Regions from separate parts of the Rahnella sp. ChDrAdgB13 genome, predicted to be linked through region 4. Evidence: predicted binding sites of a transcription regulator. Region 4 holds the regulator's gene; each other region holds the start of a gene.
The links. Region 4 encodes Fur, which represses iron uptake genes when iron is present. Its sites were predicted from a motif close to ATAATAATGAGAACNACTATCAA; they were not measured.
Positions count from the first base shown of each region.

Region 1 (7,898 bases), on a different contig from region 4:
CTTAAACAAGGTGTTAGCCCTTAAAACCCCCTCCCAGTCTCCCCCTTCGCAGGGGGAGGAGCTGAAAAAGCTATCAGAAATCATAACCGACAGTGGCGACCACGGTACGTTCCTGACCCCAGTAGCAATAGCTGGTGCCGTAACAGGCCGCGACGTATTTCTTGTCGAACAGATTGTTGGCGTTCAGCTGCACATACGCGCCTTTCAGCTGCGGATTGAACTGCACCAGATTCATACGCAGTGACGCATCAACCAGCGTGGCGGAAGGCATGTGACGGGTGTTTTCGTTATCCGCCCATTGTGTGCCGATGTAACGAACGCCAGCGCCCAGATCCACACCGATTGGCGTGTTGTACTGACCCCAGATGGAAGCCATCTGTTTTGGCGTCACGTACGGCGTGTTGCCGTTGTTTTCCGCCGCGTCGCGGATACGGACTTTATTGTAGGTATAACCCGCCATCACGTTGAAACGCTCGGTGACCTGTTTCTTGGCTTCCAGTTCCAGACCCTGTGAACGGATTTTACCCGCCGGCTCGTAGTAGCTGCCCACAACCACGCGGTTACCCACGTCTTTTTGCGTCAGGTCATACAGCGCCGCGGTGTACATATCGGACGTACCCACCGGCTGGTATTTGATCCCCGCTTCGTATTGCTCACTCTGCATCGGTTTCAGCAGCGTGCCATCTGCGCCCGGCAGGGCGGAAGGTGTCATTGCCTGGCTGTAGCTGACGTACGGAGAAATCCCGCTGTCGAAGGCATACAACAGGGAAGCGCGGCTGCTGAAGTGTTCGTCTTTACGTTCGCTGTTGCTCTGTACGCCGTAGATGCTTTCGTAGCTGCGGCTGGAGGTTTTCAGCGTGTCGTAACGGCCTGACAGGGTCAGATACCACTTGTTCCAGCTCATCTCATCTTGCAGATAAGTGCCCATCTGCTCGTAACGGTTTTTGCCGCGTGAGTGGCTGTAATAATCCAGTGCATCACCGCCAACGCCGGTGTACGGGTTAAGCGTTTCGGCGTAAGCGCCGTCAGATTTCACGTCGTTAATGAAGTGAGAATAGTCAAAGCCCAGCACCACTTTGTGCGCGACTTCGCCGGTGGCGAAATCAGCTTCCAGCTGGTTATCGATAGCAAACGTATCGAGGGACGATTTCTCACCGGAATAGTAACGGTTCATCAGCGTGCGATCCGCGTTCCAGCCTGCCTGATATACCTGATCCAGTTCGGTATTGGAATGGGTGTAGTTGGTGTTCTGTCGGAATGACCAGACATCGTTAAACGTGTGCTGGAATTCGTAGCTGTAAATTTGTTCCCAGCGTTTGAACTGGTTGTAGGTGCTTTCGCCGTCAAAGAAGCCACGGCTCAGTTTCTGGCCATACAGGCTGCCGTCGGCCGGAACGGCGGCGTGATAACCGCCGGACGGATCTTTTTGCAGATACGCGCGCAGCAACAGGGAAGTGTTTTCATCCGGCGTCCACAGCAGTTGCGGGGAGATCGCATAACGTTCTTCGCGCTGATGATCGTACTGCGTGTCGCTGCTGCGGGTCATACCGGTCAGACGGAATGCCAGCGTATCGCTGAGCGCATTGGTGTAATCGAACGCGCCGCCTTTGGTGTTTTGTGTCCCGCCGGAAAGCTGGAAGTGACCTTCTTCAGCAAATTGCGGACGTTTGGTGGTTTCCATCACCACACCGCCGGGGATGCTCTGGCCGTAAAGCGCAGAAGACGGGCCTTTGACCACATCAATACGCTCAAGGAACCACGGATCAACCTGAATGGAGTTGTAGGTCGCGCCGTCGCTCAGAATACGCAGGCCATCAAGGAAGGTGTTGTTGACGTCACCGCCGTGGAAACCGCGCAGGGAGATGGTGTCATAACGCGTTGCACCACCGGCAAAGTTGGTGAAAACGCCCGGCGTATAGTTCAGGGCCGCATTGACGGTCGTGGCGTTCTGGTCAGTCATTTGCTGACGCGTGACCACAGAAACCGCCTGACCGGTAGTGATTAACGGCTGATCCGTTTTGGTCGCGCTTTTACTGGTTTTCGCACTGTAACCCTGCGTCGGAGCATCTGCGGTATCAGCAGGCGCGGCTTTGACAACGACGGTATCTTCGGCTGCAAGAGAAGCTGCCGGAACGGACAGCGCCATAGCGCACAGAAGCACCGAGCGTTTGAGGGGGAAAGCCAACAACATATTCATAGTCCCTATAAATAACCCGATAAATAATCGGGTAATTAATTGATGCGAGTGTATTGATGCGTGTGTGTAAACCCAAAAGCCAACAACGTTCCGTACTAAAGCGCCTGTACAGAAAATGACAGGGATTAACTAAAACGAGACGAATGTTAAACTTAATGATAATTGTTATCATTATTATTTTACAAGTTCAAGTGAACTTTCTGCAAAAAGTGTGAAGTGGCGACATTTTATCCGCATGAAATGAATGGCCTTTTTGTTTGTTTAACGAGCAGAGGGAAAGTTTTGCGGGCTGATGTCTGTTACAAATGTGCGGGAGAAACGGAGGGAACAGGGCCAGTTTTCAAAAGCACCGTCCCGGCAGATGCCGGGACGGCAGGAAGTTGAAAGACAGTTTACCGGGCGAGACCAAAGCCAATCTCAAACAACGGTGATTCGCTGTCGTGCGGCATATCCGACTTCTGTTTCAAAACGGCTTCCATCGATGAAGGCAGCTCGAACGGCAGCTTGCCGGTGTAAGCCTCGCCGCTGGTGAGGCGGCTGAACAGCACCGCGTCGCTGACGCCGAAGTTACCGATAACCGCTTTCGCTTTGTCATTCACGTTAGTGAGAATGGCCGGGCGGTCGAGATACACCGTCACCACGGTCGGCACTGCTTTGCTGGCTTTCACGATGGCCTGATAATCGGCGTTGTCATCCGTAAAGGCCAGCGAACCTTCGTGGTGACGTTTGCCGAAGAACCACTGTTTATGCGTTTGCTCATAAGGCGCATGGGCGCGGATCAACGCGATATCCGCCTTTTCGGGCGCATCCACCACGATGAAACCTGCGGCCTGTGCGGCTTTCGGGTCAATGCCATACAGCCAGACTTTCTTACCTTTTTTCAGCGGCAACAGGTCACCGGTATTTTGCAGCAAAACCAGGGAGTGACGTTGCGCCGCATCGGCTTCTTTCTGCCAGCTCTCGCGGCCCACGGTTTGCACCGCTTTCTGTGCGTCCACATACGGATTTTCAAACAGGCCGGTCTGGAATTTCTGTACCAGAATGCGGGTGACGGATTCGTCCAGACGTTGCTCTGTCAGCTGTTTCTCATTAACCGCGTTCACCAACAGTTGCGAATCGGTCACGCCACCGAACTGATCGACACCGGCTTTCACCGCTTTAACAAAACGTTCTTGCGGCGTCAGGTTTTCCACGCCCCACGACATGCCGCCCGGCACCGGTTCTTTTCCTTCCGGCGCACCGTTGAGGCATTCATCGCTGCAATCATTGGTGATCAGCCAGTCGCTGAGGATCACGCCTTTAAAGCCGTATTGCCCGCGCAGAATATCGGTCAGTAACTGATGGCTGAATCCGGCACCGACCTGTTCCAGCGGTTTGCCTTCAAACATGGCATTTTTCAGGATGGAATAGGTGGGCATGACGCTGGCGACGTTGGCTTCAAACGCGCCGGTGAACGGGTAGATATGTTCTTTGAGATTATTGCCGGGGAAGACGGCGTTCTTGCCGTAGACATTGTGGCTGTCGTAGCCGTTTTCCGCTGCGCCGTAACCGACCCAGTGTTTGACCACCGAAATGACGCTGCCGGAATTGAGACCATCGCCGCCGTTTTGCATCCCTTCAATGTAACCGCGCACCATGTTATGCACGCGCGCCGGGTCTTCGCCAAAAGTTCCGCTGATGCGCGCCCAGCGGGGTTCGGTTGCCAGATCCGCCTGCGGCGAAAGCGCTTCGCGAATACCGACTGCCAGGTATTCCTGACGCACAATATCGGCGTAACGGCGGGTGAGTTTTTCATTATTAATGGCTGCCAGCCCGAGCGTTTCCGGCCATTGGGTAAATTTGCCGGAAGCCGTGCTCGCGCCGGTCAGATATTCAAACGAGTTACGCGGGTCACTGCTGATAGTCACCGGAATACCGAGCCGCGTTTTTTCAGCAATCTGCTGCAATTTATTATTTTCTTCGGCCATCAGCGCCGGGTCTTCAGCGGAAAGGCGGGTGATCAGGCTGTTGACCTTCGCCCCGGAAATCATTTTTTCCGCCGCTGCGATATCATAATGGGTACCGGCGCCGATCGGGCTGTCAGCCGTTGGCGCGGAACCGTGCATCATCACACCGGCTTTTTCTTCAAGCGTCATGCGTTTTACCAGATCCGCTGCGCGTTCTTCAGGCGTCAGCCGCCAGTCCTCATAGGGTTCAAGTTTGCCGGTGTGACTGAGGTCTTTGAATTTCAGGCCGTCAACGGTCAGTAACGTGGTTTCACGCTGGCTGAGTTCAGGCTGAGTCTCACTGGCGAAAACGGGCGGGGAGGAAAGTAGCAGGGCAGAAACAGCCAGGCTCAGAGGTTTGATCTTCATTATCATCCTTAATGATTGATATATATAGATACTCAATCATCGATCAATAACCTATTTGCGGGCTGGATATTGCGACCGGGTTCGCAAATAAAAATCCTCAGGGGATAGGGGCATTGCGCCCCGTAAAATAATTCAGCCCAGCACCATCCCCAATACCGCGCCCACCGCCAGCACCCACAGCGGGTGAATGCGTTTGTTAAGCGCCATCAGGGTACACAGCGCAATCACACCGGCGAGGGTCATTGTGGTGGCGGAGGCTTTGGCGATTAACAATCCGCTGGAGACCACCAGCCCGACGGTGACCGGCACCAGCCCGCGCTGAATAAGCTGACGCCACGGTTTATCTTTGTAACGCTTCCAGCCGCCCATGACGATAATTGTCACGATGGAAGACGGGCCGAATTTTGCCAGCGAAGAAACCAGCAGCCCGGACCACCCGGCAACCTGCCAGCCAATCAGGGGCACGATCATCATATTCGGGCCCGGCGCAGCCTGCGCCAGGGCAAACAGGGCGCTGAATTCCTGCGCGCTCATCCAGTGATGGATATCCACAACTGCGCGCTGCATCTCGGGGAGAATGGTATTTCCGCCACCAAACGCCAGCAGCGAAAGCTCGGTGAACAGCAGGGCGAGTGAGAGTAAAACGGCCATCAGTATTTACTCCTTGCGCAGATAAAAATACTGACCGGTGCCAGCACCAGCATGACCGGCAGCATCGGGATACGGAACGCGGCGATGGCGATGACGCCCGCGGCGACCAGCGCCAGTTGCAGCCATTTTCCCCACAGCGGCGCGAGCATTTTGAGTCCCGTGGATAACAGTAATCCCGCCGCCGCCGCGGCCATACCGGCGAACAGATGTTCTACCAGCGGCTCATTCTGATAACGCGCATAGACCAGACCCAGCAGCACGACGCAAATCGTCGGCGCGAGAATAAGTCCGAGAATGGCGGAAAGCGCACCGCGCAGCCCTCGAAATTCCATCCCCAATGCGACCGACAAATTAATGATATTACCGCCGGGCAAAAACTGGCACAGCCCGAGCAATTCGGTGAATTGTGCAGCGGTCAGCCAGCGGCGTTTATCCACCAGCATGTGCCGTGCCATCGGCAGTACGCCACCAAAGCCCGTCAGACCCAAAATGAAAAAGCCCATGAAAAGTTGTCCGCAATCGGGTGCGGGCGCAGTCTGGTCTTCGGTACTGAGCATGATTTTTTCCTGCGTGTAATCGGCCATCTCGACACTCTCCCTCAAATGTAATTCAAAGCCGCCAGAGGCGTAAATTTCGTTACGGATCATGCGCGCAGTCGTGACATGATGTCTAATGCCTTTAATAACGCGGATAGATACCCTGTGAGTATGGCAATGATCGAACTGAAACGGCTTAACGCCTTTGTCACCGTGGTGGAAGCCGGCAGTATTACCCGCGCTGCCGAACTATTGTTTATTCAGCAGCCGCCATTGACGCGCCTGTTGCAGGGGCTGGAGCAGGATTTCGGCGTGCCTTTATTGCAGCGTTTGCCGCGCGGGGTGATCCCGACCGAAGCCGGTGAGGTGTTGTTGCAGGAAGCGCGCGCCGTACTGGCGCGGGCGGAGCAACTGAATGCAGCGATGCGCCGCGCGGCACAGGGCGAACAGGGGCGCATCCGGATTGGGTTCACCAGCTCGGCGGCATTACATACGTTTGTGCCCGCCCTGTTACGCCGGTATCGCGAGATTTATCCGTCTGTCAGCACGCAGCTTGAGGAAAGCGGCAGCGGCGAGTTGCTGGAAGCCGTGGTGGCCGGGCAACTTGACGTGGCGTTTGTGCGCATGCCGGTCAAAGACATGCCGGAGCTGGAGATGGAAAAGGTGCTGGAGGAGCCAATGTGGGTCGCTGTTCCCGCCGGACACCGGCTGGCTGCGCGGGTTTCCGGTCAGCCGCTGAAACTCGAAGAACTGAGCAACGAACCCTTTGTGCTTTACCGTCGCCGCGCCGGGCAGGGGTTGTACGATGCGATACTTGCGGCGTATGTCCGCGCCGGATTCAGCCCGCATATTGTGCAGGAAGCGCCACGGCTGACGTCGTGCCTGAGTCTGGTCGGCGCGGGGCTGGGGATTTCGATTGTTCCGGCGTCCATGACGCGGCTCGGCGGCGACGGCGTGGTGTTTTTGCCGCTGGATGCCAGTACGCGGCTCAGCGCGCCGTTATATCTCGCACGGCGGGAAGACAGCCATGCATCGTCTATAATAAGTACGTTTTGTCAGCTGGTCAGAAAGCAGCTGGCCGGAGATTAAAGGTGTTGCTCGGAGATGTGTTTTTGCGTGGATTCGACGGTAATGCCGTCGGATTCGATGGCGCTGAGCAGACAATCGAGCAGGCCGGGGAAGCGGGCGTCCAGATCCTCACGGCGCAGGGAAAGTAAGTTAGCGCGTCCGTCCGGGCGCTGCCAGATCACGCCGCTGTCACGCAACACGCGCCAGTGGTGAGTCAGCGTCGATTTCGATAAGCCCTGCAAAAGGGTGCCGCACGGGTGTTCACCGCCTTTCGCTAAGGTGCGGATCACCGCCAGACGTAGCGGATTTCCCAGCGCAGTCAGCACATTTTCGAGACGGATCTGCTCGCGTTCAGGGTGGTTGGCTATCATCGGACTTTCCTTACTTAGACGTGTGTTAACGCGGCCGCGCAATATAGCCTATCCCTCTGCTGCTGTACAACGCGACGGCCTCTGACCAATTTCATCGATAGAATAAATTAATTGTACGAATATACACGTACAATTGTAGTATACTCTCCGCACTAAGAAGTTTAGTACTCATTACTTTGTGACGGGACGTGAAAACCACTCTCCGCCAACTTAGCCATCAACCAGTAAGGACGTTATATGGCTCGCAAAACGCCAATCGAGCGCTACCGCAATATCGGTATCTCAGCACACATCGACGCAGGTAAAACCACCACCACCGAGCGTATTCTTTTCTATACCGGCATGAACCATAAGCTGGGAGAAGTGCATGACGGCGGTGCGACCACAGACTGGATGGCTCAGGAGCAGGAGCGCGGTATTACCATCACGTCTGCTGCTGTCACCTGTTTCTGGCGCGGGATGGATCACTCGTTCGATGAGCATCGCATTAATATTATCGACACGCCGGGGCACGTGGATTTCACTATTGAAGTGGAACGTTCCATGCGCGTTCTCGACGGTGCGGTCATGGTGTATGACGCCGTGGGCGGCGTGCAACCGCAGTCTGAAACTGTCTGGCGTCAGGCCAACAAATACAAAGTGCCGCGTCTGGCGTTCGTCAACAAAATGGACCGCCAGGGCGCAGATTTCTTTCGTGTCCGCCAGATGATGGTGGACCGCC
Region 1 covers NZ_JAEMGT010000104.1:59,379-67,276, forward strand. Annotated here, with positions in the region: gene J8X26_RS22475 (TonB-dependent siderophore receptor) at 74-2,191, opposite strand; gene J8X26_RS22480 (glycoside hydrolase family 3 protein) at 2,590-4,551, opposite strand; gene J8X26_RS22485 (chromate transporter) at 4,684-5,202, opposite strand; gene J8X26_RS22490 (chromate transporter) at 5,202-5,786, opposite strand; gene J8X26_RS22495 (LysR family transcriptional regulator) at 5,910-6,827, shown strand; gene J8X26_RS22500 (helix-turn-helix transcriptional regulator) at 6,824-7,177, opposite strand; gene fusA (elongation factor G) at 7,415-7,898, shown strand, end outside.
Region 1: J8X26_RS22475 (TonB-dependent siderophore receptor) is a predicted target of Fur. The motif match lies at 2,353-2,375, and genes of this name have one in related genera.

Region 2 (7,898 bases), on a different contig from region 4:
AGCGCCGCCGCCACCGCACCTATTGAGCCCAGCAAATCGCCCAGCACGTGCAGCGCCGCAGCGCGTACGTTGATGTTGGCTTTTTCCTGCCCCTGATGCAGCAACCAGAATGCCAGAATATTGGCAAACAGCCCGGCAATAGCGATCACCAGCATCGTGGTGCCCATCACCGGCTGCGGATTGAAGAAACGGGCGATGGCCTCCCATACGATCAGTACCACAATCACTAACAGCGCGGCGGCATTCACGAAAGCCGCCATGGTCGTCAGGCGCAGATAGCCAAAAGTATGGCGTGAGTTCGGTTTACGTTTCGCAAAACGCACTGCCATTAATGCCACCAGTAACGCAGCAGCATCCGTCAGCATATGGCCGGCGTCTGCCAGCAAAGCCAGAGAGCCAGAAATCAGCCCGCCAATGACTTCCGCAACCATAAAAACCACGGTCACAAGGAAAGCCAGCAACAGACGTCGGCTATTTTTATCCTGCGGTAACAGGGAAGAAGACATAGTTATATTCGCAAAAAGTATGAACAGAGAGGAAACAATAGCGTAATCATGGCATGTTGCAAGACAGGGAGCAGAAAGGAAAAAGAGGAACGAATGTTCCTCCTTTATGTACTTTTAAAATTAGTTACCGGTGGCTTTAGACTGATTGGTGCCAGGAACCTGATCCGGGCAACGACCGTCCTTACACATGGCTTTTTTGTGGTCGACTGTTTTTTTGCTCATATCTTTATGTGCTTTGGTAGTCGACGTGTGTTTCTTTTTGTGAACTTCATTCACGGGCTTATCTGTTTCATTGATTTTGCTGTTATCGACCCCGTTAGGTGCGATTTTCTGCACTGAACCCGGGCTGTTAGATTGATTAGCAGAACCATTGTTTGAACCGGTATCAGCGCCTTCTGCAAAAGCTGCACCTGAAGCCAGGGCCATTGTTGCGGACAGTAAAATAATGGCGAGTTTCTTCATAACCTTTATCTCCATTTTCGGGTTGTTGTTCGCTGTGGGTAATGTGTCTCCATTGAGATAAAAGCTTAGCTAATGAATTTATGTCTTAAATCAAAATGAGACTATTCGTAAGTGTAAAAGTAGATTTACACCGACACCCAATCCGGCTAGATTGAACGCGGTCAGCGTTTCGCTTTGTCTCTTATGAACACCCAATGGAACAGTTATGAATTATCAAAACGACGATTTACGTATCAAAGAAATTAAGGAACTTTTGCCACCTGTAGCGTTGCTGGAAAAGTTTCCCGCCACTGACAAAGCGGCAAAGACGGTGTCTCATGCGCGCAATGCGATTCATAAGATACTGAAAGGAAACGACGATCGTCTTCTGGTAGTCATCGGCCCTTGCTCAATTAACGATCCTAAAGCCGCTAAAGAGTACGCAGCACGTCTGCTGAAAATGCGCGAAGAATTGCAGGGTGAACTGGAAGTGGTCATGCGCGTTTACTTCGAAAAACCGCGTACGACTGTTGGCTGGAAAGGGCTGATCAACGACCCGCACATGAACAACAGCTACCAGATAAATGATGGTTTGCGCATTGCCCGCAAATTGTTACTGGATATTAACGACACCGGTCTGCCTGCGGCGGGTGAATTCCTGGACATGATCACGCCACAATATCTGGCTGATTTGATGAGCTGGGGCGCGATTGGCGCACGTACTACAGAATCTCAGGTTCACCGTGAGCTTTCCTCCGGTTTATCCTGCCCCGTAGGTTTCAAAAACGGCACCGACGGCACCATCAAAGTGGCGATCGACGCGATTAACGCAGCCGGTGCGCCGCACTGTTTCCTGTCTGTGACCAAATGGGGCCACTCCGCAATCGTCAACACCAGCGGAAATAACGACTGCCACATCATTCTGCGCGGCGGCAAAAAGCCAAACTACAGCGCGCAGGACGTGCTGGAAGTGAAAGACGGCCTGAAAAAAGGCGGCCTGCCGGCTCGCATCATGATCGACTTCAGCCACGCCAACAGCAGCAAACAATTCAAAAAACAGATGGAAGTCTGTGAAGATGTTTGCGGTCAGGTTGCCGGTGGCGAACAGGCGATTATGGGCGTGATGGTTGAAAGCCATCTGGTCGAAGGCAATCAGAGTCTCGACAGCGGCGAGCCACTGGTTTACGGCCAGAGCGTGACCGATGCGTGCATTGGCTGGGAAGATACCGAAGTGTTGCTGCGTAGCCTTGCGAACGCAGTCAAAGCGCGTCGCGGTTAATCAGTCACAGCAATTCTGAGCTGAGCCCCGTTAAGGCGGGGCTTTTTTGTGGCTGTAAGAACGCTGTCATCGTGTGATGCCAAAAGAGAATATCTATGCTGATTTATAACGTTTTTGGCCGGTATCTGGGGGTTAAAAAGACGCCGGAGGGCTGGCAGGTCTTTCGTGCCGAGATGACCGAGAGAAAATTCTCGCGCCTCTACGACATCATCATTCCTGACGATATGACTGAAGCGGAAATCCCCGGCTGGCTGGGCGATATTTTTCACGAGTCAGCGACGGAATTGCATCCTGACGTCTGGCGTATCGAGTAATGTTGGTTTTGCGCCGGGTCAGACCCATAAAAAAAGGCATGCTTTCGCATGCCTTTTTTGCATTTCTGATGAGCTCAGAAACCGCTAATTACTTCGCTTTACCCTGGTTTGCCACGGCCGCGGCTTTCGCTGCGATTTCATCGGCATTGCCCAGATAATAACGTTTGATTGGTTTGAAGTTTTCGTCGAATTCGTAAACCAGTGGAACGCCGGTAGGGATGTTCAGTTCCAGGATTTCGTCTTCGCTCAGGTTATCCAGATATTTAACCAGCGCACGCAGGGAGTTACCGTGCGCAGCAATAATCACACGCTCGCCGCTTTCGATGCGAGGTTTGATGACATCAGTCCAGTAAGGAATAACGCGGTCGATGGTCAGCGCCAGGCTTTCTGTGGTTGGCAGCTCTTCAGGTTTGAGTTTGGCATAACGCGGGTCATGGCCAGGGAAGCGCTCATCAGCACGATCCAGTTCTGGTGGAGTCACAGCAAAACCACGACGCCATTGTTTAACTTGCTCGTCGCCGTACTTCTGTGCTGTTTCAGCTTTGTCCAGACCCTGCAACGCGCCGTAATGACGTTCGTTCAGTTTCCAGGATTTCTCAACCGGCAGCCATGGCTGGTTCAGTTCGTCCAAAACGCTCCACAGAGTATGGATGGCACGTTTCAGCACAGAGGTGTAAGCGAAGTCAAATTGGAAGCCTTCGTCTTTCAGCAGCTGACCCGCAGCTTTTGCTTCAGTACGGCCCTTGTCGGACAGTTCAACATCATGCCAACCGGTAAAACGGTTTTCTTTGTTCCACTCACTTTCACCGTGTCTTACCAGCACCAGCTTGGTTACAGCCATAGCTAAACTCCTCAGTTAACTGAATTTTCAATGATAACAGTTATCATTATAGGGTCTGGGCATCACGATCGGCAATCTGAATGTATTCAGGAAACCTATGCGTGACGCCCGTTTGTCTTAAACATAACGAATTTGCTGTGGCGATGTAAAACAAAACGCGCAGACGGTCACCCGGACAGCGCGTTTTGTGCAAAAGGACAGCGGATTAGCTGGCTTTTTTCAGGCAGGTACTCATGAAGGTTTTGCGGGCGTTGCCTTTAAGTTCTTGTTTCGCAGCATCAGCATTACAGGTTTTCATCTTTTTCTGCTGAGGATTCATTTTATCGTCTGTTTTGGCCTCGGCTTTCAGGCAGTTGCTCATGAATTTTTTGCGCTCATCGCCCTTAAGCGATTGTGTGGTGGCCTGCTGATTACAGTCGGTCATTTTCTGGCGCTGCTCAGTCTGAGCGGGGGAAGGCACTTTTACGGGATCCGCGGCCAGAGCAGAACCCGCCGCACACAAGGTCGCCAGCAGGGATAACACAACGGGTAAACGCATAACGAACTCCTTTTTGAACGTCCTTTTCGCAGGACACTCTCTAAGCGTAGATGCGGGAGGCGGCTTTAGCTGAAAAAGTGCTGACGCAGATGCGTCATCAGTCACAAATTTGCAGAAGGGAAAGCGTGAAGGGCAGGTTGGGATGAGCCTGCCCCGGGAAGATTACAGCGCGAAGAACTGATAAGTGGTGGCGGATTTGTACGTCTGACCCGGTTTAATCCAGCAGCTTGGCTGCGGCCAGGTCGCGTGGTTCGGGCTGTCCGGCAGGAATTCACTTTCCAGCGCAACGCCGCTGTAGCTGGCATATTCGCCGCCGCTGCGGTTTGGCGTGCCACCGAGGAAGTTGCCGCTGTACAGCTGCACTGCCGGTGCCGACGTGAACATCGTCATTTTGACTTTGCCATCGGCTGACCACAAATGCGCAGCCGGATTGCTGCCGGTATTGCACGAGCGGTTGAGCAGATACGCATGGTCATAACCTTTCACCCGTTGCTGATCGCGATCCTTGAGGAAATCTTTCGCCAGCGTTTTTGCGGCGTTGAAATCCATACCGGTATGTTCAACCGGCGTCGGATCGGCGCACGGAATACCGTCGCTGTCGACCGGCAGGAAGCGGTCAGCAAACAGTTGCAGCTTGTGCTGTCGCGCATCGGTGCCTTCACCGTCGAGATTGAAATAAGCGTGATTAGTCAGATTGACCGGGCACAGCTTATCCACCGTCGCTTCATAGCGGATTTCCAGACGGTTATCATCGGTCAGCTGATAATGCACTTTGGCCGTCATATTGCCCGGATAACCCTGATCGCCGTCGGCTGAAAACAGCCCGAACGTCAGCTTCTGCGCGTTTTGCTCAAGAATTTTCCAGCGACGCGCATGAAAACCTTCCGGGCCGCCGTGCAGCTGATGTACGCCCTGATTGGCGACGACCAGATGTGGTTTGCCTTCAATCTCGAACTGCGAGCGGGCGATGCGGTTGGCGTAGCGCCCGACGGTCGCGCCAAGATAGGCGCTCTGATTCATATAGTCGTGCGGTGTCTGGCAGCCGAGGAGCAGTTCGCGGGTCGAGCCGTCAGCCAGCGGCAGCGTAAAGGATAACCAGGTCGCGCCCCAGTCCATGAATGTGGCGGTTGCGCCCGCCGCATTCTGTAGCGTCACCTGTTCAAACGGCTGGCCATCGGGTGCCAGCTGTGTGTTTTCAGGTTTTAACATATGCCAGCCCCCTGGGAAGCGGTGCAAACGTAGAAGGTTTCTTTCAGGCCGCTGTAGGCGTGATATTGCTGCTCAACGGCGTGACGGACTTTGTCTACCATCTCTGTCGGAACGAGTGCCACGATGCAGCCGCCGAAGCCGCCGCCGGTCATGCGCACGCCGCCTTTATCGCCAATCACTTCTTTGACGATTTCCACCAGTTTGTCAATTTGCGGAACGGTGATTTCAAAATCATCGCGCATGGAGGCGTGAGATTCCGCCATCAGTTCGCCCATGCGTTTCAGGTCGCCGCTGGCCAGTGCGTCAGCCGCTGCCAGAGTACGATCGTTTTCAGTGATCACGTGACGTGCACGGCGTGCAACCACCGGATCCAGTTCATCCTGAATGGAGAAGAACAGGGCAGGGTCTACGTCGCGCAAGGCTTTCACACCGAAGAAGCGGGCGGCTACTTCGCACTGCTCGCGACGGGCGTTGTATTCGCTGTCAACCAGACCGCGTTTCACGTTGGAGTTGATGATCACCACGGCTGCGTTTTCCGGCATAGACACGGCGCGGGTTTCCAGTGAGCGGCAGTCGATCAGCAGGGAATGGTTTTCTTTACCGAGAGCAGAAATCAGCTGATCCATAATCCCGCAGTTGCAACCGACGAACTGGTTCTCTGCTTCCTGACCGTTCAGTGCCAGCGCCACGCCGTCCAGCGGCAAATCATAAAGAGATTTCAGCGCCTGGCCGACGGCGACTTCCAGCGATGCAGAAGAACTCAGCCCTGCGCCCTGAGGCACGTTGCCGCTGATCACCATGTCTGCGCCGGAGAAATCTTTATTACGCAGCATCAGATGTTTCACCACGCCACGCACGTAGTTGGCCCACGGATGCGCGTCGCTGTGCAGGATCGGTTCGTCGAGAGAGAAGGTATCTTCCTCGTTGTCGTAATCGGCGGCGATCACGCGGATCACACGGTCGTTGCGCTGTGCGCAGGCGATCACCGTTTCATAATCGATGGCGCAAGGCAAAACGAAACCGTCGTTGTAATCGGTATGTTCGCCAATCAGGTTAACGCGACCCGGCGCTTTGATGGTGATCGTGGCAGGGTAGCCGAATTTGTCGGCAAAGATTTCCAGGGTTTTGGTTTTCAGTTTCATTGTTTTTCTCCGGCCTCACGATAATGAACATCACTCACCGCCCGCAGACGCTCTGCGGCTTGTTCGGCTGTCAGGTCGCGTTGGGTTTCAGCCAGCATTTCGTAGCCGACCATGAATTTGCGAACCGTGGCTGAACGCAGCAACGGCGGGTAGAAATGGGCATGCAGCTGCCAGTGTTCGTTGTCGCCTTCGGTAAACGGCGCGCCGTGCCAGCCCATGGAATACGGGAAAGAGCACTGGAACAGATTGTCATAGCGGCTGGTCAGTTTTTTCAGCGCCAGCGCTAAATCACTGCGCTGGGCATCGGTCAGCCCGGTGATGCGCTTAACGTGAACTTTTGGCAGCAGCAGCGTTTCGAACGGCCACGCCGCCCAGTAAGGCACCACGGCCAGCCAGTGTTCGGTTTCCACCACCGTGCGGCTGCCGTCTGCCAGCTCGCGCTGCACGTAATCCACCAGCATCGGCGAACCTTGCTCGTCGAGATAAGTGCGTTGCAGACGGTCTTCACGCTCGGCTTCATTAGGCAGGAAACTGTTCGCCCAAATCTGGCCATGCGGATGCGGGTTAGAGCATCCCATCGCCGCGCCTTTATTCTCAAAAACCTGCACCCACGGGTAGGTTTTCCCTAAATCCGCGCTTTGCTCCTGCCAGGTTCTGACGATTTCCGTCAGGGCTTCTACGGAAAGCTGCGGCAGCGTTTTGCTGTGATCCGGCGAGAAACAGATAACCCGGCTGGTGCCGCGTGCGCTCTGGACCCGCATCAGCGGGTCATCGTTTTCCGGCGCAAACGGCGTGTCCGGCATCAGCGCCGCGTAATCGTTGGTGAACACGAAAGTGCCGGTGTATTTCGGGTTCACATCGCCCGTTACGCGGGTATTGCCCGGGCAGAGGAAACAGTCCGGATCGTGCGAAGCCAGAACCTCCTGCGAAACGGCTTCCTGCTGGCCCTGCCACGGGCGTTTGGCCCGGTGCGGGCTCACTAAAATCCACTGATCGGTCAGCGGATTGTAGCGGCGATGTGGATGATCAATCGGGTTAAACGTCGTCATAAACTTTCCTTGGTCTGCCTTAATCCGGGTAGCCCTGCGGGTTTTTCGATTGCCACAGCCAGGTGTCATTGGCCATGTCTTCCAGCGTGCGTGTCACTTTCCAGTTGAGTTCTTTCTCGGCTTTAGTCGGGTCAGCCCAGTAGGCTGGCAGGTCGCCCTCGCGGCGTGGTGCAAACTTGTAGTTCACCGGTTTGCCACAGGCTTTGCTGAAGGCCTCAATCACTTCCAGCACGCTCTGGCCGAAGCCTGCGCCGAGGTTGTAAATGTGTACGCCCGCTTTGTTGTGCAAGGTTTTCATTGCGGCGATATGGCCGTCGGCCAGATCGACTACATGGATGTAATCGCGAACGCCGGTGCCGTCAGGCGTCGGATAATCGTTGCCGAATACCGCCACAGATTCGCGGCGACCCACGGCCACTTGGGCAATAAACGGCATCAGGTTATTGGGCACGCCCTGCGGATCTTCACCCATCAGGCCAGACGGATGCGCGCCAACCGGGTTGAAATAGCGCAGCAGGGTAATGCTCCACTCCGGTTCAGCACGTTGCACGTCTTCGAGAATTTGTTCGACCATCAGCT
Region 2 covers NZ_JAEMGT010000079.1:2,859-10,756, forward strand. Annotated here, with positions in the region: gene zitB (CDF family zinc transporter ZitB) at 1-506, opposite strand, end outside; gene J8X26_RS18860 (protein YbgS) at 627-968, opposite strand; gene aroG (3-deoxy-7-phosphoheptulonate synthase AroG) at 1,174-2,226, shown strand; gene J8X26_RS18870 (hypothetical protein) at 2,322-2,540, shown strand; gene gpmA (2,3-diphosphoglycerate-dependent phosphoglycerate mutase) at 2,629-3,381, opposite strand; gene J8X26_RS18880 (PsiF family protein) at 3,587-3,919, opposite strand; gene galM (galactose-1-epimerase) at 4,082-5,128, opposite strand; gene galK (galactokinase) at 5,122-6,270, opposite strand; gene galT (galactose-1-phosphate uridylyltransferase) at 6,267-7,319, opposite strand; gene galE (UDP-glucose 4-epimerase GalE) at 7,339-7,898, opposite strand, start outside.
Region 2: gpmA (2,3-diphosphoglycerate-dependent phosphoglycerate mutase) is a predicted target of Fur. The motif match lies at 3,412-3,434, and genes of this name have one in related genera.

Region 3 (7,898 bases), on a different contig from region 4:
ACACTGCGAGCGTGTTCACCGGTAAAGGCCTGTCGTTTGGCGGCAGTCTGATCCGCCCGGAAGCCACCGGTTATGGCCTGATTTATTTCACCGAATCCATGCTTAAACGTCACGGTCTGGATTTTGAAGGCATGCGCGTGGCGGTGTCCGGCTCGGGTAACGTGGCGCAATATGCAATTGAAAAAGCCATGTCGCTGGGCGCGCGCGTGATTACGGCGTCAGATTCAAACGGCATCGTGGTCGATGAAGCCGGTTTCACGCCGGAAAAACTGGCGCTGCTGGCGGAAATTAAAGCCAGCCGTGACGGACGTGTCGCTGACTATGCGAAAAAACTGGGACTGAAATACCTGGAAGGCCAGCAGCCGTGGAATGTGCCGGTAGACATCGCGCTGCCGTGCGCTACCCAAAATGAGCTGGGCGTGGAAGCGGCCCGGGTGCTGATCGGCAACGGCGTAAAAGCCGTGGCGGAAGGCGCAAATATGCCGACGACCATTGAAGCCACTGACCTGTTCGTTGAAGCGGGCGTGTTGTTCGCGCCGGGTAAAGCGGCCAATGCTGGTGGCGTGGCGACGTCCGGGCTGGAGATGGCACAAAACGCCGCGCGTCTGAGCTGGAAAGCTGAAGAAGTGGACGCACGCTTACGTCACATCATGCTCGATATTCATCATTCATGCGTGGAGTATGGCGGTGAAGGCAAGCAGACGCAGTATGTGCGCGGCGCCAATATCGCCGGTTTCGTGAAAGTCGCGGATGCCATGCAGGCGCAGGGCGTGCTGTAACCTGAAAGTCCGTTGCAGAAACAATATAGCCACCTTTGCAGGTGGCTTTTTTACAGGTCAGAGGCTGAGCTTAGAAGTGCGTGTTCAGGCTCATGTAGAAAGTCCGGCCCGGTTCGTTGTAGGTTGCTGCACCCGCGCCGTACATATAGGCGTTAGTGGTGGCGTTACCCACGGTCTGGGCATTACCCGCGCGGAACTGACGCTTGTCGAACACGTTATCAATACCGGCGGTTATGCTGACATTTTTAGTCGCAACGTAGGTGCCGCTCAGGCCGACCACTGAATACGGGCTGACTTCATTCTTCTCACTTCCGGTTACGGCTTCACCTTTGTAGTTGTATTTTTTCGGCTTCTGACGGCCATACCAGGTCAGGGTGGACTGCACGGAGAAATCTTCCGTTGCCTGCCAGCTCAGCGTGGAGTTGATCGTAAATTCAGGGATGATCGACAGATAATCGCCGGTCTCTTTGTTTTTACTTTCAATCATGTAAGTCCCGTTGTTATTCCAGGAAATGGTACTGGTGACCGGAATATTCAACGTCCCTTCCAGACCCTGAACGACGGCTTTAGGAACGTTTTGCCATTTATAAACGTCGGTGGTGCCCGTCGTTGATGTGCCGGTTGGCAGATAACCCGCCTCGATTTTGTTGCGGTAATCGTTACGGAAGTACGTCACGCCTGCCTGATAGCCGTTGCGGTGGAACTCAAGACCGATCTCTTTGTTGATGCTGGTTTCTGCATCGAGATCTTTATTCCCTACCAGATAACAGCCACCGCCGCTGGCGGCACAACCCTGGCCTTTACTGTAAAGCACGTAGTTCGGGTTGGTCTGATACAGGCTTGGCGCTTTGTAGGCACGCGCGATCCCCATTTTCAGCGTGAAGTCATCGCCCAGTTCCTGAGACAGGTTCAGGGAAGGACTCCAGTTATTGCCGACAATAGAATGATGATCGAAACGAAGGCCCGGAACCAGCATCGTGCTGTCGGTCAGTTCGATGTTATCTTCCGCAAACAGCGAGAAGATTTCCGCCTGCGAATACGGGCTGCGACCGGTGCTGTCGATACCGTCAATGGCTCCGCCGAGCATAGACTGAACGTTGGAAGACGGGTCTTTCATCTTTTGCTGGTTCCATTCAGTGCCCAACGTGGCGGTTTGCGGCACGCCTAAATCAAACGGAATGCTGACTTCGCTGTGCGCAAGAATGTCGCCCAGCGCGATGGTGTTGAAGCTGTCGTCAGAGAAGATCCCCTCCGTGCCGCCCGCCAGACCTTCATCCATGCGTGAGTTACGGGTTTTTTCGTACTGCACATAGTTGGTGGTGGAAACGCCGTTGTCCCATGCGCCTTTGTACGTCAGGGCGTAGGACTGGCGGTAAATACGGTTGGTCTCTTTGCCGTACATACTTTTAACCAGCGCACTGGTATTGGTGTTTTGCGTGTCACCGGCGTACAGGTTGCCCTGACGGCTGTTGGACACCTCAAACTCAAGTGACTGCATGCGGGCGAAATCCCAGTGCAGCATGGCGTCGATATTTTTATTGATGACGCCTTCGCGACCGGCCGGAACGGTGTCGGCATAGGTGCCGGTGCGTTCGGACTGATGGCCGTCGTTGATATACTGCGAATCAGCCTGTGTTTTGCTGTAGCCGCCAAACAGACGGAAACTGAACTGGTCGCTGAGCGGGCCGGACAGGCTGAAATCGGTGCGTTTCGTTGAACCTTCTTCTTTATGCTGTGGCGCGTTCATGTAGGTATTCCATGAGCCGTGCCATTCGCTGGTGTCTTTTTTGGTGATGATATTCACCACGCCGCCCGCCGCACCGTTGCCATAACGCGCGGCCGCCGGGCCGCGGATCACTTCGATGCGATCAATCATATCTGGCGGAACCCAGCTGGTATCGCCGCGGGTATCACGCTCGCCGCGCCAGCCCTGACGCACGGAGTTACGGCTGTTCACCGGTAAACCGTCGATCAGGATCAGGGTGTTTTCCGGGCCCATGCCGCGGATATCAATCTGGCGGTTGTTCCCGCGCTGTCCGCTGGTGGAGTTACCGGTCAGGTTTACGCCGGGCATGGTGCGGATCAGTTCGTTGATGTCGCGTGCCGGTGGGCGTTTTTGGATTTCATCAGACGTAATGGTGGAAACACCCGGAGCCTGAAGATTTTGCTGTGCAGCGGTGACGACCAGCGTGTCTTCGGTTTTTTTCGGCGTTTCAGCGGCCGTAGTCCCGGTTTCTGTTGCGGTTGTTGCGGAGGTTTCTGCTGCGCTGACGGGGAAAGTAAGCGCTGATCCCAGCCCGATTAAGGTTGCCAGCGAATAGTGTGGTAGCCTGCTTTTCATGTCGGATTCTGCCCTGAAATTCCATCCTTTCCTGAAAAATAGCGAGATTGAACAGGAGGATGGCCTGTTGTGTGTGTAGTTTTTGTTGACCCGCGTTACGGGCGGTAACACACTATTGCAAATAAAAACAATTATCAATTAGATTCCCATTCCTAATTTGTAGGGAAAGTGTAAAGCGCCATACCGGGAATGTTTTTTCTTGTCTGCCAGAAGGCTGTAAAGCGTAAAAAATGATGAAATATCAGCATCCGCAAAAACCTGCGGCTCAGGCCATGTTGTTGGAACCTCTGGCTGGAAGTGCCGCGTGGTGGAATGAAATTGCTGCGCGGGGAACGCCGTGGACGGAACCTTCGCGCGAAGGTTTTTATCGTGTGACGTTCTTCTGGCGGGATCCGCAGGGCAACGAAACGACGTCGGAGACCCAGCGTGTCTGGATCAACATCAACGGCATCACCGATCACCATCAGTCGTCGCCGCCGCAGAGTTTGCAGCGGCTGGCCGGAACGGATGTCTGGCACTGGCAGACCGAATTGCGTGCGGACTGGCGCGGAAGCTACAGCCTGATCCCACGTACCGAATCCGGCGCTGAATTTCCGCAAAATAACGATGATTATCAGAGCATGCTTGCCGCGCGTGAATGGTGGAAAAACCTCTTCCGCCACGCGACGCACGATCCGCTGAATCCGCATCGCCCGTGGCCCGGTGCAAAATCCCATGCGTTGTCCGGCCTGCATATGCCGGAAGCGTTGCCACAGCCCGCCTGGGAAAAGTTTGATCTTGATGGCCCGAAAGCGCCGCAAGCTCCGGCGGCGTTACAAACATTCCGCTGGAAAAGTGCGCGTCTGGGGAATATGCGAAACGTCTGGGTGTTTACCACCGGCGAAAGCCAGGAGCCTGCCTTGCGCCCGCTGGCGATCCTGCTCGACGGCCAGTTTTGGGCGAAACAGATGCCCGTCTGGCAGCCACTGACGCAGCTCACGCGCGAAGGGGCGCTGCCCGACGCGGTGTATGTGCTGATCGATGTTATTGATATTCAAACCCGCAGCCGCGAGCTGACCTGCAATCCGGAGTTCTGGCTGGCGGTGCAGGACGAGTTATTGCCGCAGGTGAAAAAACGGGCCGCGCACAGCGATAACGCGCAAAAAACGGTGGTCGCGGGGCAGAGTTTTGGTGGCCTTTCGTCGCTGTATGCCGGTTTGCACTGGCCTGAACGTTTCGGGTGCGTGCTGAGTCAGTCGGGGTCTTTCTGGTGGCCGCGCCGCCATCGTCAGCAAGCCCGTGATGATCAGCAAGAAGCGGAAAGCATCCTGTCGCAGGTTGAAAAAGGGCTGGGGGAACGCAGCCATTTGAAAATCTTTATGGAAGCCGGCAGAAACGAAAAGCTGATTTATGACGTGAATAATCAGATGGAGGCGCTGCTCAAACCGACCCCCAATCAGGTGCGTTACCGGGTGCTGGAAGGCGGGCACGACGCGCTGTGGTGGCGCGGCGGTTTGCTCGACGGCCTGTGCAGTCTGTGGGATGAGACGCGGTGGGCCGCCGGAGATCCTCCGTCAAACGGCTAAATTGCCGAGCGGAATAATTAACGGCGTATGTGACACCGGGCAGTCGATGATTGAGCAACGCAATCCGAAAACCTGCTCAATCAGTTCCGGCGTCACGATATCGGCAGGCGCGCCTTCTGCGAGGATTTTTCCGTCGCGCATGGCGATAAGATGCCCGGCGTAGCGGCAGGCCTGATTCAGATCGTGCAGCACGACGACCAGCGTCCGGCCATTTTCCTGATTCAGGCGACACATCAATTCCATCAAATCAATCTGATGAGCGATATCCAGCCAGGTCGTCGGCTCGTCCAAAAGCAATAGCGGCGTTTGCTGCGCCAGCACCATGGCAATCCACACCCGCTGCCGCTGCCCGCCGGACAGTGAATTTACTGTGCTTTCCGCCAGTTCATAAACTCCGGTTGCCCGCATCGCGTCATCGACTGCCTGCGTGTCCAGCGCATTCCAGCGGCTGAACAGATTCTGGTGCGGATAGCGCCCGCGACCGACCAGATCGGCCACCGTGATATCACCCGGCGCGGTCGAACTTTGCGGTAATAAGCCCAGCCTTTTTGCCACGTCTTTCGTGCCGTAATCGCCAATCAGTTTTCCGTCGAGAAAAACCGTGCCGGACTGCGGCTGCATCAGGCGGCTCAGCGTACGTAATAACGTCGATTTTCCGCAGGCGTTAGGCCCGATAATCACCGTTAGTTTTCCTTCCGGGATCGACACCGATAAATCCCGCGCAATGACTTTTTTGTCGTAACCGAGCGTCAGGTTCTGCGCATACAGCGGTGAAAAATATTCAGTCTTCATGAGCGGCGGGACTCCCGGATGAGCAAACCAATCAGATAAATACCGCCGAGACTGACGGTGAGCACGCCGACGGGCAGTTGATAAGGGAGGAAGAGACGTTGCGCCGCGACGTCTGCGGCGAGCAGCAGCAGTGCGCCGGTCAGCGCGGCAAAAAATAACGCGTGCTGCTGGCTGGCGCACAGGCGTCGGGAAATCTGTGGTGCCACCAGCGCGATAAAGGAAATGGGTCCGGCCAGCGCCGTCGCGGCGGCGGTTAATGCCACACCCGCCAGCATCAGCAGCAGGCGTGAACGTTCCACCGGGACACCCAGCGCGCACGCGGTATCGTCACCCATTTCCAGCAAACGCATTCGCGAGGAAAGCAGCCGGGCGAGGAACAGAGCCAAGACAATCAGGGCGATCACCGGCAGGCTTTTTTCCCATGTAATTCCGTTGAGCGAACCCGCATGCCATAACCCGGCGGTGAGCGCAGACTCAAGCGAGGCGTTGATAATCAGCCAGGTATTGCCCGCAATCAGCAGTGCACGCACACCGATACCGACGATAATCAGGCGGAAGGTTTCGACGCCCTGACGCCATGCCAGCGCATAAACCAGCAGCGCACTGACGATGCCTCCGGCCATGGCGCCGATCATGGTTTCAGCCTCGCTGGCGTTGAATAGCACGATGGCCAGCAGAACGCCGCTGTAGGCGCCGGTGTTAAAACCGATGACGTCCGGGCTGCCCAGCGGATTTCGCAGCAGCGACTGGAAAATCGCGCCGCTGACGCCCAGTGCCGCGCCGGTGATCAGTGCCATCACCACGCGCGGCAGACGCCACTGAGTCACAATAATATGCAGATTTTTTGGGCCATCGCCCAGAAGGGCGCTGACAACCTGAGCCGGTTTCAGCGCCAGCGTGCCGCTGCCCAGCGCAAATATCGCCAGTAAGAGTGTGCATAAAGCTAACCCCAGCGCTGTCAGAAATGGCCGCGAAATTAGCGTGTTTTTTTTCAGCGTGCGGGATTCAGATAATATCTGGCTCATGGCTAACCTCTGCGCAATCCGCCGGGGCGGCGAACCAGAAAAATAAGCACCGGCGCGCCGATAAAGGCGACGACGACTGAAACCCGCAACTCACCGGCGACCAGTAGCCGTCCGGCGATATCTGCCGCAAGCAACAGCGTCGGCGTGAGGATCAGCGTCCACGGCAACAGCCAGCGGGGATCCGCACGGCAAATCCAGCGCGCCATATGCGGCACCATCAGCCCCACAAATGCGACAGGGCCGACGGCTGCTGTCGCGCTACCGCATAACAGCGTGATGGCCAGTAATCCCAGCAGCTGGGTCGTGATGATTTTAGTGCCCAGCGCGGTCGCCAGTTCACTGCCCATTGTCAGATTATTCAGGGAACGGGTCATCAGCAAGCTGAGGAAAATGGCGAAAAGGATCGGCGGTGTGACGGTGCGGATCACCGCCATGTTGCGGATATCCAGCGAACCGGCCTGCCAGAAGCGAAGCTGATCGTAAACCTGCGGATTCAGCAGGGAAATCCCCGACGAGAATCCTTCCAGAACGGCCGCCAGCGCAACGCCTGCCAGTGTGAGACGAACAGGGTCAAGCCTTCCGCGCCCGAGTGCACCAATCATGGCGACCAGCAACGTCGCTGATAAAGCTCCGGCAAACGAGAACCACAGATAACCGCTGACATCGGTGACACCAAAGAAGGCAATTCCGAGAACGACCGCAAACCCGGCACCGGCGTTAACGCCAAGAATACCGGGGTCGGCCAGCGGATTGCGGGTCAGGATTTGCATCAGCGCGCCTGATAATCCGAGCGCCATTCCCGCCAGTAAACCTGCCAGCGTTCTCGGCAGCCGGGCGTCGGTCACGATCACGCAGTCAGCACCGGTGCAGTGCCCGTTGAGTGCTGAAATCACGGTGCTGAAAGAAAGGGATTTCCCGCCCAGCAACAGACTCAGCGCCATCATCAGAACAAGCAGCAGCACGGCAAACAGTATTCCGGTGACCTGTCGCGGAAATTGCCCCGGCGATGAAACGCGAGGCGCAGGAGTTGCGTGCATACGACGAGGCATCAGCGGGCGGTGAACAGGGTTTCAAGCTGCGTCAGCATATTGCTGGCGCTGTAATAATCCAGCCTGAAAGTATCATCGCCCATCGCATAAACGCGCTTACCTTCTACTGCGGGTAATTTCGCGAGGAACGGATTGGTCAGCAGACGCTCAGCGTCGGTTTGACTGGCAGAGAACAGCAGCAGGGTCTGACCGTTTAGCGCGTCAGGCATTTTCTCGCCGGAAAGCTGAATGATGTCATGACGTTTGCCCTGACTCAGGCTGGCGGCAATGTTCAAAGGCACCAAGGCTAATTTAAACCCTAACTCTTGCAGCAACTGTCCCTGCGGTGAGGCGGGGGTCCAGAGATT
Region 3 covers NZ_JAEMGT010000034.1:37,406-45,303, reverse strand. Annotated here, with positions in the region: gene gdhA (NADP-specific glutamate dehydrogenase) at 1-779, shown strand, start outside; gene J8X26_RS11910 (TonB-dependent siderophore receptor) at 850-3,120, opposite strand; gene fes (enterochelin esterase) at 3,354-4,685, shown strand; gene J8X26_RS11900 (ATP-binding cassette domain-containing protein) at 4,674-5,477, opposite strand; gene fepG (iron-enterobactin ABC transporter permease) at 5,474-6,502, opposite strand; gene fepD (Fe(3+)-siderophore ABC transporter permease) at 6,505-7,539, opposite strand; gene fepB (Fe2+-enterobactin ABC transporter substrate-binding protein) at 7,551-7,898, opposite strand, start outside.
Region 3: fes (enterochelin esterase) is a predicted target of Fur. The motif match lies at 3,236-3,258, and genes of this name have one in related genera.

Region 4 (7,898 bases):
GAGCTGCATGATGTGTTCGATCATGCTGCGTTTGCGACCTGTGTTGGTGTTAGTAATAACCCAATACGGCGTTCCGGGAACGTGTTTAGGCTTGGTATGAATGCCGTTTTGCAGCAGGGTTTGCTGGTCGCCGGCAAAATAGGTACGCGTGCGGCCATGAAGTGAATCGGTCGCAGCGGCAAATTCTTTTGGGTTCAGGCAATACAAGGTCGACAGGATCAGCATAAAGCGGTTAACCGCTTTGGTCTGCTCTGCATATTCGTCAGACAGTAACAGTTCGCGAACGGCGCGGACTTTATCACGCGACGTCGGCGCGGCGGCGGCAACAGGTTTTTCCTGTGCGACGGTCCCGGCAATAACGGCGGATGTTACTGGCGCGGCAGGAGCGGTCTGGCCAGCAGTAAATTTCAACATACGGCGCAAAATATCAGACGCACTTTCACCGATTGCTTGCGTGTGGCTGGCAATGTAGCGGTAGAGTTCTTCGTCAACCTCAATAGTTTTCATCTTTATCCAGTACTGTTTTTTCTACTAAATTCATTCAAAAGGATTATACAAATTTCTACGCGTTTACGAACAGGTGAATTGCGTCGCTAAGCAAAAAGCAGATTACTTCCCGTTTTCGCTGCGTTCGCCTTCTGTTCCACGTTGTCAAATCCCACTCAGGCATCTGGCAGAAACTTTCTGTTTTAAAAAAAATCATCCGCTACTCATGATAACCTAATGAGATTGTTTATCTGTATGAACTTCGCCATGAAATTACATTATCGCCTGCAAGAACCTGAAGTCGCTGGCAGCGATGCGCTGCCGGTTCTCCTGATCCACGGACTGTTCGGAATCCTTGATAATCTGGGCGTTCTCGCCCGCGACCTGAAACAACAGCATAGAGTGTTGCAGGTTGATTTGCGTAATCACGGGCAATCCGGGCGTTCGCCGGAGATGTCTTACGCCGCAATGGCGCAGGATTTAATGGAAACGTTAGATGAAGTCGGTTTCCAAAAATTCATCGTAATCGGCCATTCCATGGGCGGGAAAGCGGCTATGGCGCTGACGGCGCTGATTCCCGACAGAATTGAGAAGCTCATCGCCATTGATATCGCGCCAGTGGATTATCACGTGCGCCGTCACGATGAGATTTTTGCTGCGATTAATGCCGTCACCGGGGCCGGATTGCGCGACCGTACCTCCGCTACCGAATGTATGCGTGAGTATATAAAGGAAGACGGGGTGATTCAGTTTCTGCTGAAATCCTTCCAGCAGGGAGAATGGCGCTTCAATGTGCCGGTTCTGCTGAACGAGTATGCCAAAATTGTCGGCTGGGAAGAGGTTCCGGCGTGGGATCGTCCGGCGCTGTTCATCCGTGGCGGGGATTCGCCTTATGTGCAGGATGCGTATCGCGAAGATATTGGCCGCCAGTTCCCGCAGGCAAAAGCCTATGTAGTCGCCGGAGCCGGTCATTGGGTGCACGCAGAAAAACCCGACGCCGTCCTGCGCGCTGTGCATCGTTTCATCGATTCGCCGTCGGTTTAACATCCTGGGGATAAATTGTGCAAAAAGTCTGCACAACTTCGAAAGTTAACGTGAAATCAGGGCAATCAGGCGTTGTGAACCCCAGGCGCGCCAGTGTATGATTGCGCGCTATAATTTTGCCGCCCCGTTTTACTCGAAGTGAGTTACGGGGGGTAAATTGGGTCAGGGTTTCTTAGCCCGAAATGTGTGAAACGCTCGTCAGGAATCGGCTTGCCGTTTTCCGATGTAAAAACTTCCCTGGTTGTACCGCTACCTATGGCAAAAGAACAACTGGATCGCACGACGATTGATCTGTTCGCAGATGACCGCCGTCCGGGGCGTCCAAAAACTAATCCGCTTTCCCGTGATGAACAGCTCAGGATCAACAAGCGCAACCAGTTACGCCGCGATAAAGCGAGCGGTCTGCGTCGCGTAGAGCTGAAAATGAACGCCGATGCTGTTGATACCCTCAATAAGCTGGCAGAAGAACGCAATATCAGTCGTAGCGAACTGATTGAAGAGATGTTGCTGTCGCATCTTAACGGTCAGGAAGGCTGATAAAAAAAGCGGATAACCTCCCGGTTATCCGCCTGTTTTCTTTCCTTTTACGCCTTAACTCTCATCTCAGAACGTTTCCCAGTTTGCACTGCTTTTCGATGTCATTACACCGGTTGCAGGCCGTAACAACGGCTGAGAAACCACGCTGGCGGGTCGTTTTCCGACATTAGTGATGCTGTCTTTGAGTTTGAACGTCGCGACGGCGTTGTTTAGCAATGCAGCCTGCTCTTCCAGCGAAACCGCCGCGTGTGAAGCCTGTTCCACCAGTGCGGCGTTTTGCTGCGTTACGCTGTCCATTTGTGTGACTGCTACCGCAACCTGGCTGATGCCTTTGCTTTGCTCATCAGACGCCGAAGCGATTTCCGCCATAATATCCGTGACATGGGTGATTGAACGCACCACTTCGTTCATTGTCTGACCGGCGTTTTCCACCAGTTTTGAACCGCTGTCGACGCGGGATACGGATTCACTGATCAGTGATTCGATTTCTTTCGCCGCCTGCGCACTGCGCTGGGCCAGATTTCGGACTTCACTGGCAACCACCGCAAATCCACGCCCTTGTTCGCCTGCCCGCGCGGCTTCTACCGCGGCATTCAGCGCCAGAATGTTGGTCTGGAAGGCAATGCTGTTAATAACCGAGGTGATCTCTGCAATTTTCTTCGAGCTGCCGGAGATATCTTTCATGGTGCTGACGACGTCAGCCACAATGTTACCGCCTTTTTGCGCGGTAGAAGACGCTTCCATCACCAGCTGGCTCGCGTGATGGGCATTGTCTGCGTTGTGTTTTACCGTTGCCGTCAGTTCTTCCATACTGGCTGCCGTTTCTTCCAGTGCAGACGCCTGTTCTTCGGTTCGGGAAGACAAATCATTATTCCCGGCAGAGATTTCGGACGCGCCCTGATAGATGTGGTTGGTACAGTTGCGGATGGTCTGAACGGTATTTTCCAGACTGGACTGCATAACGTTGAGCAACGGGATCAGTTTACCCGCGCAGTTTTTGCCGAACTCTTCCAGATAATGCGTCAGGTCGCCGCTGGCAATTACGGCGAAGTGATCGCGGATTTTATCCAGCGGTTTCACCAGTGCCATCACCAGATAACGGTCGGTCAGCAGCAAAATAAGCAGGCCGAGAGAAAAAGCCGTCAGCAGAATAACTTTGCTGTAATAAGTCAGATGGTTTGATTTGGTCTGCGCCGCCTCGAAATCGACCGCAATCTGCCCGCTGACTTTCGTCATTGAGGCACCAAAATTGCGGCTCAGCGCTGGAACGGTATCGTTCGCCAGCTGATTATAGGCATCGAAATTTTTGCCGATGGCCGCTGAATATAACGGCGTAACGCCTTGCGCGACCAGACTTTCCCAACTGGAGACCAGTTCCTGAACTGACGCTTCATCTAATCCCGGATGCGGAGCCGTTTTGAAACTCGCCAGCGCCTGTGACAGACCATCGAGTGACTGTTTTGCCGTATCAAAAATTTCCTGCCCTTTTGACGGATCCGCCTGGAGCTGCCCCACGGCACGACTTAAGCGTGTCACGGTACGAAAGTACTGATCATTTCCTTTATTGATCAGTGCCATATTGTTGACCAGTTCGGTACTGTTTTGGGTGTTCTGAGTCAGCGTATTCAGGGAGGTGACGGTGTAAATAGACACACTCGCCCACATGACGCAAAAAATGCCCAGAATCGTTAATAATGCGGCCCTGATGGTAATATTTTTTAAAAACTGCACGATATGCCTCTCTCGAAACAGGACTGTTTCTGGTCTGAGGATTGACGGGGATGCGGAGAATCAAGACAGGTAGCCAGCAGGCGTTTGCCCCCGGACATGTTTTGAACACCTCTCCGGGCATCGATTTCTTTATTATGTTGAGATTCCTCTCGCATCATCTATCGGCGTTCAACGGGCAAACTTAAGGAGTGGCGGGAATTATTTCTTAATTTTGCTTTTGCCCTCAATAAGTTTGAGGTTATTAAAAGCACACGAAGGCGATAACACTTAAAAAGATTGCCCGATAAACTTATTCACCAGTTAAGAAGGCGAGCTGAAACATATTCTCCGCCGCGCGAGTTTGCTATCATCTGCGTTATTATTGCCTGCAATGCAGAGCACTTCATTAAGAACAAGAGGTTAGGTAATCTTATGGCCGTAGTAGGTATCTTCTTTGGATCCGATACAGGTAACACCGAAAACATCGCGAAAATGATCCAGAAGCAATTGGGTAAAGATGTTGCAGAGGTGCATGACATTGCGAAGAGCAGCAAAGAGGATCTGGAAAAATTCGATATTTTGCTGATCGGTATTCCAACCTGGTATTACGGTGAAGCGCAGTGTGACTGGGACGACTTTTTCCCGACGCTGGAAGAGATAGATTTCGAAGGTAAGCTGGTTGCGCTGTTTGGCTGCGGCGACCAGGAAGACTATGCCGAATACTTCTGTGATGCGCTCGGTACCGTGCGTGACATCATCGAGCCTCGCGGCGCGGTGATCGTAGGTCACTGGCCAACTGAAGGCTATCACTTCGAAGCTTCAAAAGGTCTGGCTGATGATAAGCACTTCATCGGGCTGGCAATTGACGAAGATCGTCAGCCGGAACTGACCAACGAACGTGTTGATGCATGGGTCAAACAGATCACAGAAGAACTGAGCCTTTCAGAAATTATTGGCTAAAAACCCTGTTGGCCCTGAGGATTTATTCTACAATTGAAGGGCCAAACTATTACTGAAATTAACAATTTAACCGCTACAAAATTGTAACTTTCGGTGGTATCAAGGTACACTGAGTTCATCTGTTTTTTCTATCGATCAAGTCGTTGCATTATTGAATGTGACAGGCATTTTGTGATCTTTATTAACAGGCTACGTTTTTGAGAATCGGCACACTTCCCTTAAACGAAGAATCCTTAAACGACAAATTTTTGTGCCGCCGATGCCACAGGCTGCATGCCTCAACTTGATTAGCACATAGTAACAGGACTGAATCCGCATGACTGACAACAACACCGCACTGAAGAAAGCCGGCTTAAAAGTCACGCTTCCGCGCCTCAAAATCCTGGAAGTGCTGCAAGCGCCGGAAGGTCATCACGTTAGTGCGGAAGATCTTTATAAGCAACTGATTGATATGGGCGAAGAAATTGGTCTGGCCACGGTTTACCGTGTTCTTAACCAGTTTGATGATGCCGGTATCGTCACCCGTCATAACTTCGAAGGCGGCAAGTCTGTTTTCGAACTGACTCAGCAACATCATCATGATCACCTGATCTGCCTTGATTGCGGCCGCGTTATTGAATTCCGCGACGAATACATTGAAGGCCGTCAGCGTGAGATTGCGAAGAAACACGGTATTAAACTGACCAACCACAGTCTGTATCTGTACGGACACTGTGAAGCGGGCGATTGCCGCGAAGATGAATCTTTGCACAATGACAAACCTGCGCAGTAATCTGCACGGTCAGTCCGAATAAATTAACCGCTGAAAGGCGGTTTTTTTATGTCTGTGTTCCAGGATGAGAGTTAAAACGCAAAACCCCGGCAAGCCGGGGTTTTGCGTTCTATGATGATGCTTGTTTCAGATCCCTGCTTTTAGTTAACCGGATTAGGTGCGTTATTGGCTTTGATTTCCTGCCAGATCTTGCCGCAATCCGCCGCATACGCCTGTCCGTCACCGGTCTTACGCGCCGTCAGACAGCGCTGATAATCCACCACGCGAACCGTTTCCTGTTCCGCAAATTTCTGGTGGGCTTTTTCCTGTTTGAGCTTGTTCAGCAATACCTGACAGGAGGCCAGTTTGTCCGGATTGCCTTCTGCCGAATTAATACACGCGCTGTATGCCTCACGCGTTTGAGAAATCTGAGCCTGATCCGCGGTTGGCGCACAACCTGCCAGCACAACGGAGGAAACCACAATCATCAGTAATTTTTTCATCGACATAGCGGCCTCAGAAAATAGTGAATGGAGCGATAACGATGAATTTCACGTCTTTTTCATCCTGGAAAATGTTGCCGTACCCGCCGCCCCAGCTCGGGATATCCGAGTGGTTGTCGTACTGGGTGTAATGCAGTTTGAACAGCGTACCTTTCGCGCGCCCTTCCTGAATGGTGTACAGCGCATCAAGGCTCCAGGCACTTTCTTTCAGGCGCTGGCTCTGATCATAGATGGGATTGGTACTCGGTTTGGCATCCCACGCGTAAACATAAGAACCGCCCACTGCGAAGCCCGGCAGATCCCATTTCGCCAGATCGTAAAGTACACCTGCGTACACCGCTTTTTCGCCGTTAGCGTTGAAGTCAGAACGGTTGTCCCACCACACATCAAGACGTCCGTTAGAAGAAGAATACGTCGGGGTCATGCGTTGTAAAAAATAACCCTGATTCCCCTCAGCTTTGACCATCGTCCCTTCCAGACGCCAGTTGAACTGGCCGGTGGTGTAACCGAAAGTCAGTGCCTGCAACCAGGCCAGACCGTCATACAGGCTGTTCGGATCGTTCTGGTTGCTGATACGATCTTCCGCACCGTAGAACTGGTAGCTGGTGGTGAGCGGATTGCCCATCAGATCAATTTTGTACGACGCTTTGGCGAAGTACTGGTCGACGTAACTTTCTGCCTGACCGAATGCCGCTTCCAGTACGAGATCATTTTTGAAGTCGTATTTCGCACCCAGCGAGTGGATATAGGAAACACCGGTTTTCTTGTCGTTCTGGCGGAAATCATCCATCTCCAGATGCCACGGCGATTTGTATTCATCCGCCCACATGTAGGAGAAACTCAGTTCGCCCGGATCGCCAAAATCATGTTTATACCCGGCTTCAGCACCGCGATAGGTACCCGGCATAAAGCTCCAGTGCGGGGCGATCAGCGTTTGTCCGGTGGGCTGAATGTAACCAGCATGGCCCCAGAATCCGCCGTATTTGAATTTACCGGCCGCTTTGTAGAGGCTGACGCCGCCTTTATCGCCGGAATAGTCTTCGTCATACGCATGGTTTTTGGAGGAGAACGCGATTTCGTTCGGGTGGCCGCTGTCGCTGGCTTCGGCTAATTCGATCGCGGTAAATGCGGCGACGTCGATACCGAACATGTCCCAGGCATAGCCGGAAGAGAAATCAAGGTTCAGGTTGGCGGTCGCGTGCGAAAGGTTGGTGGCGTATTTATCGTAATCGGGGTTATTCACCGTGACTTTTGTGCCGTCAGGGCGGGTTTCTTCTTTGGTTTTGTTCAAATCTTTGCGGTCGCGTTCGCGCTGCCAGTAATACACACCGCCGGTCAGCGTCGAATCATCAATAAAGCCAGCCGCTCTGGCCTCTTCAGGGAACATCATTCCGCCGCCCAACAAAGTGCCAGCCAGCGTGTACATCACAGGTTTCAGGTAAGCCGATCCCCTGCCCCTGTTAAGGTGCTTGTGCATAGAAATTCCTCATTTTGACTAAAAAAAACGTGCAAAACCCAAACGGGTATTAAAAGCGGTCGCCAGAGGCGTAACCGTATAAAGCAGGATTAAGAGTATTTTTCGCGACGCGAATTATCAATGGGTAATTAAACCCTGATGGCTGAAGTATGACAAAGTGCACATAAAGATGAAAAAGTGTAACAAACGAGGAATGCGAAGGTTTAAATCAGTGGACTCTGACAATCGATAACTAAAACAGATAATTAAGTAAAAATCGTATTGACTTAAACGTTTCAGCACTCTGATATTCGGAAAGGAAAGTCCTAAAAAGCAAACATGAAAAATGCATTAATTCGCGCTGAAAAAGAAAATTCCGTGAATTTCTGACGTAAAAAAACGCAGCCGGAGCTGCGTTTAACAATCGTTCATCGGTGACTTACGCGACGGG
Region 4 covers NZ_JAEMGT010000081.1:10,546-18,443, reverse strand. Annotated here, with positions in the region: gene seqA (replication initiation negative regulator SeqA) at 1-507, opposite strand, end outside; gene ybfF (esterase) at 742-1,530, shown strand; gene ybfE (LexA regulated protein) at 1,786-2,067, shown strand; gene J8X26_RS19510 (methyl-accepting chemotaxis protein) at 2,134-3,798, opposite strand; gene fldA (flavodoxin FldA) at 4,210-4,737, shown strand; gene fur (ferric iron uptake transcriptional regulator) at 5,054-5,509, shown strand; gene chiQ (ChiQ/YbfN family lipoprotein) at 5,650-5,991, opposite strand; gene J8X26_RS19490 (OprD family outer membrane porin) at 6,005-7,417, opposite strand; gene glnS (glutamine--tRNA ligase) at 7,887-7,898, opposite strand, start outside.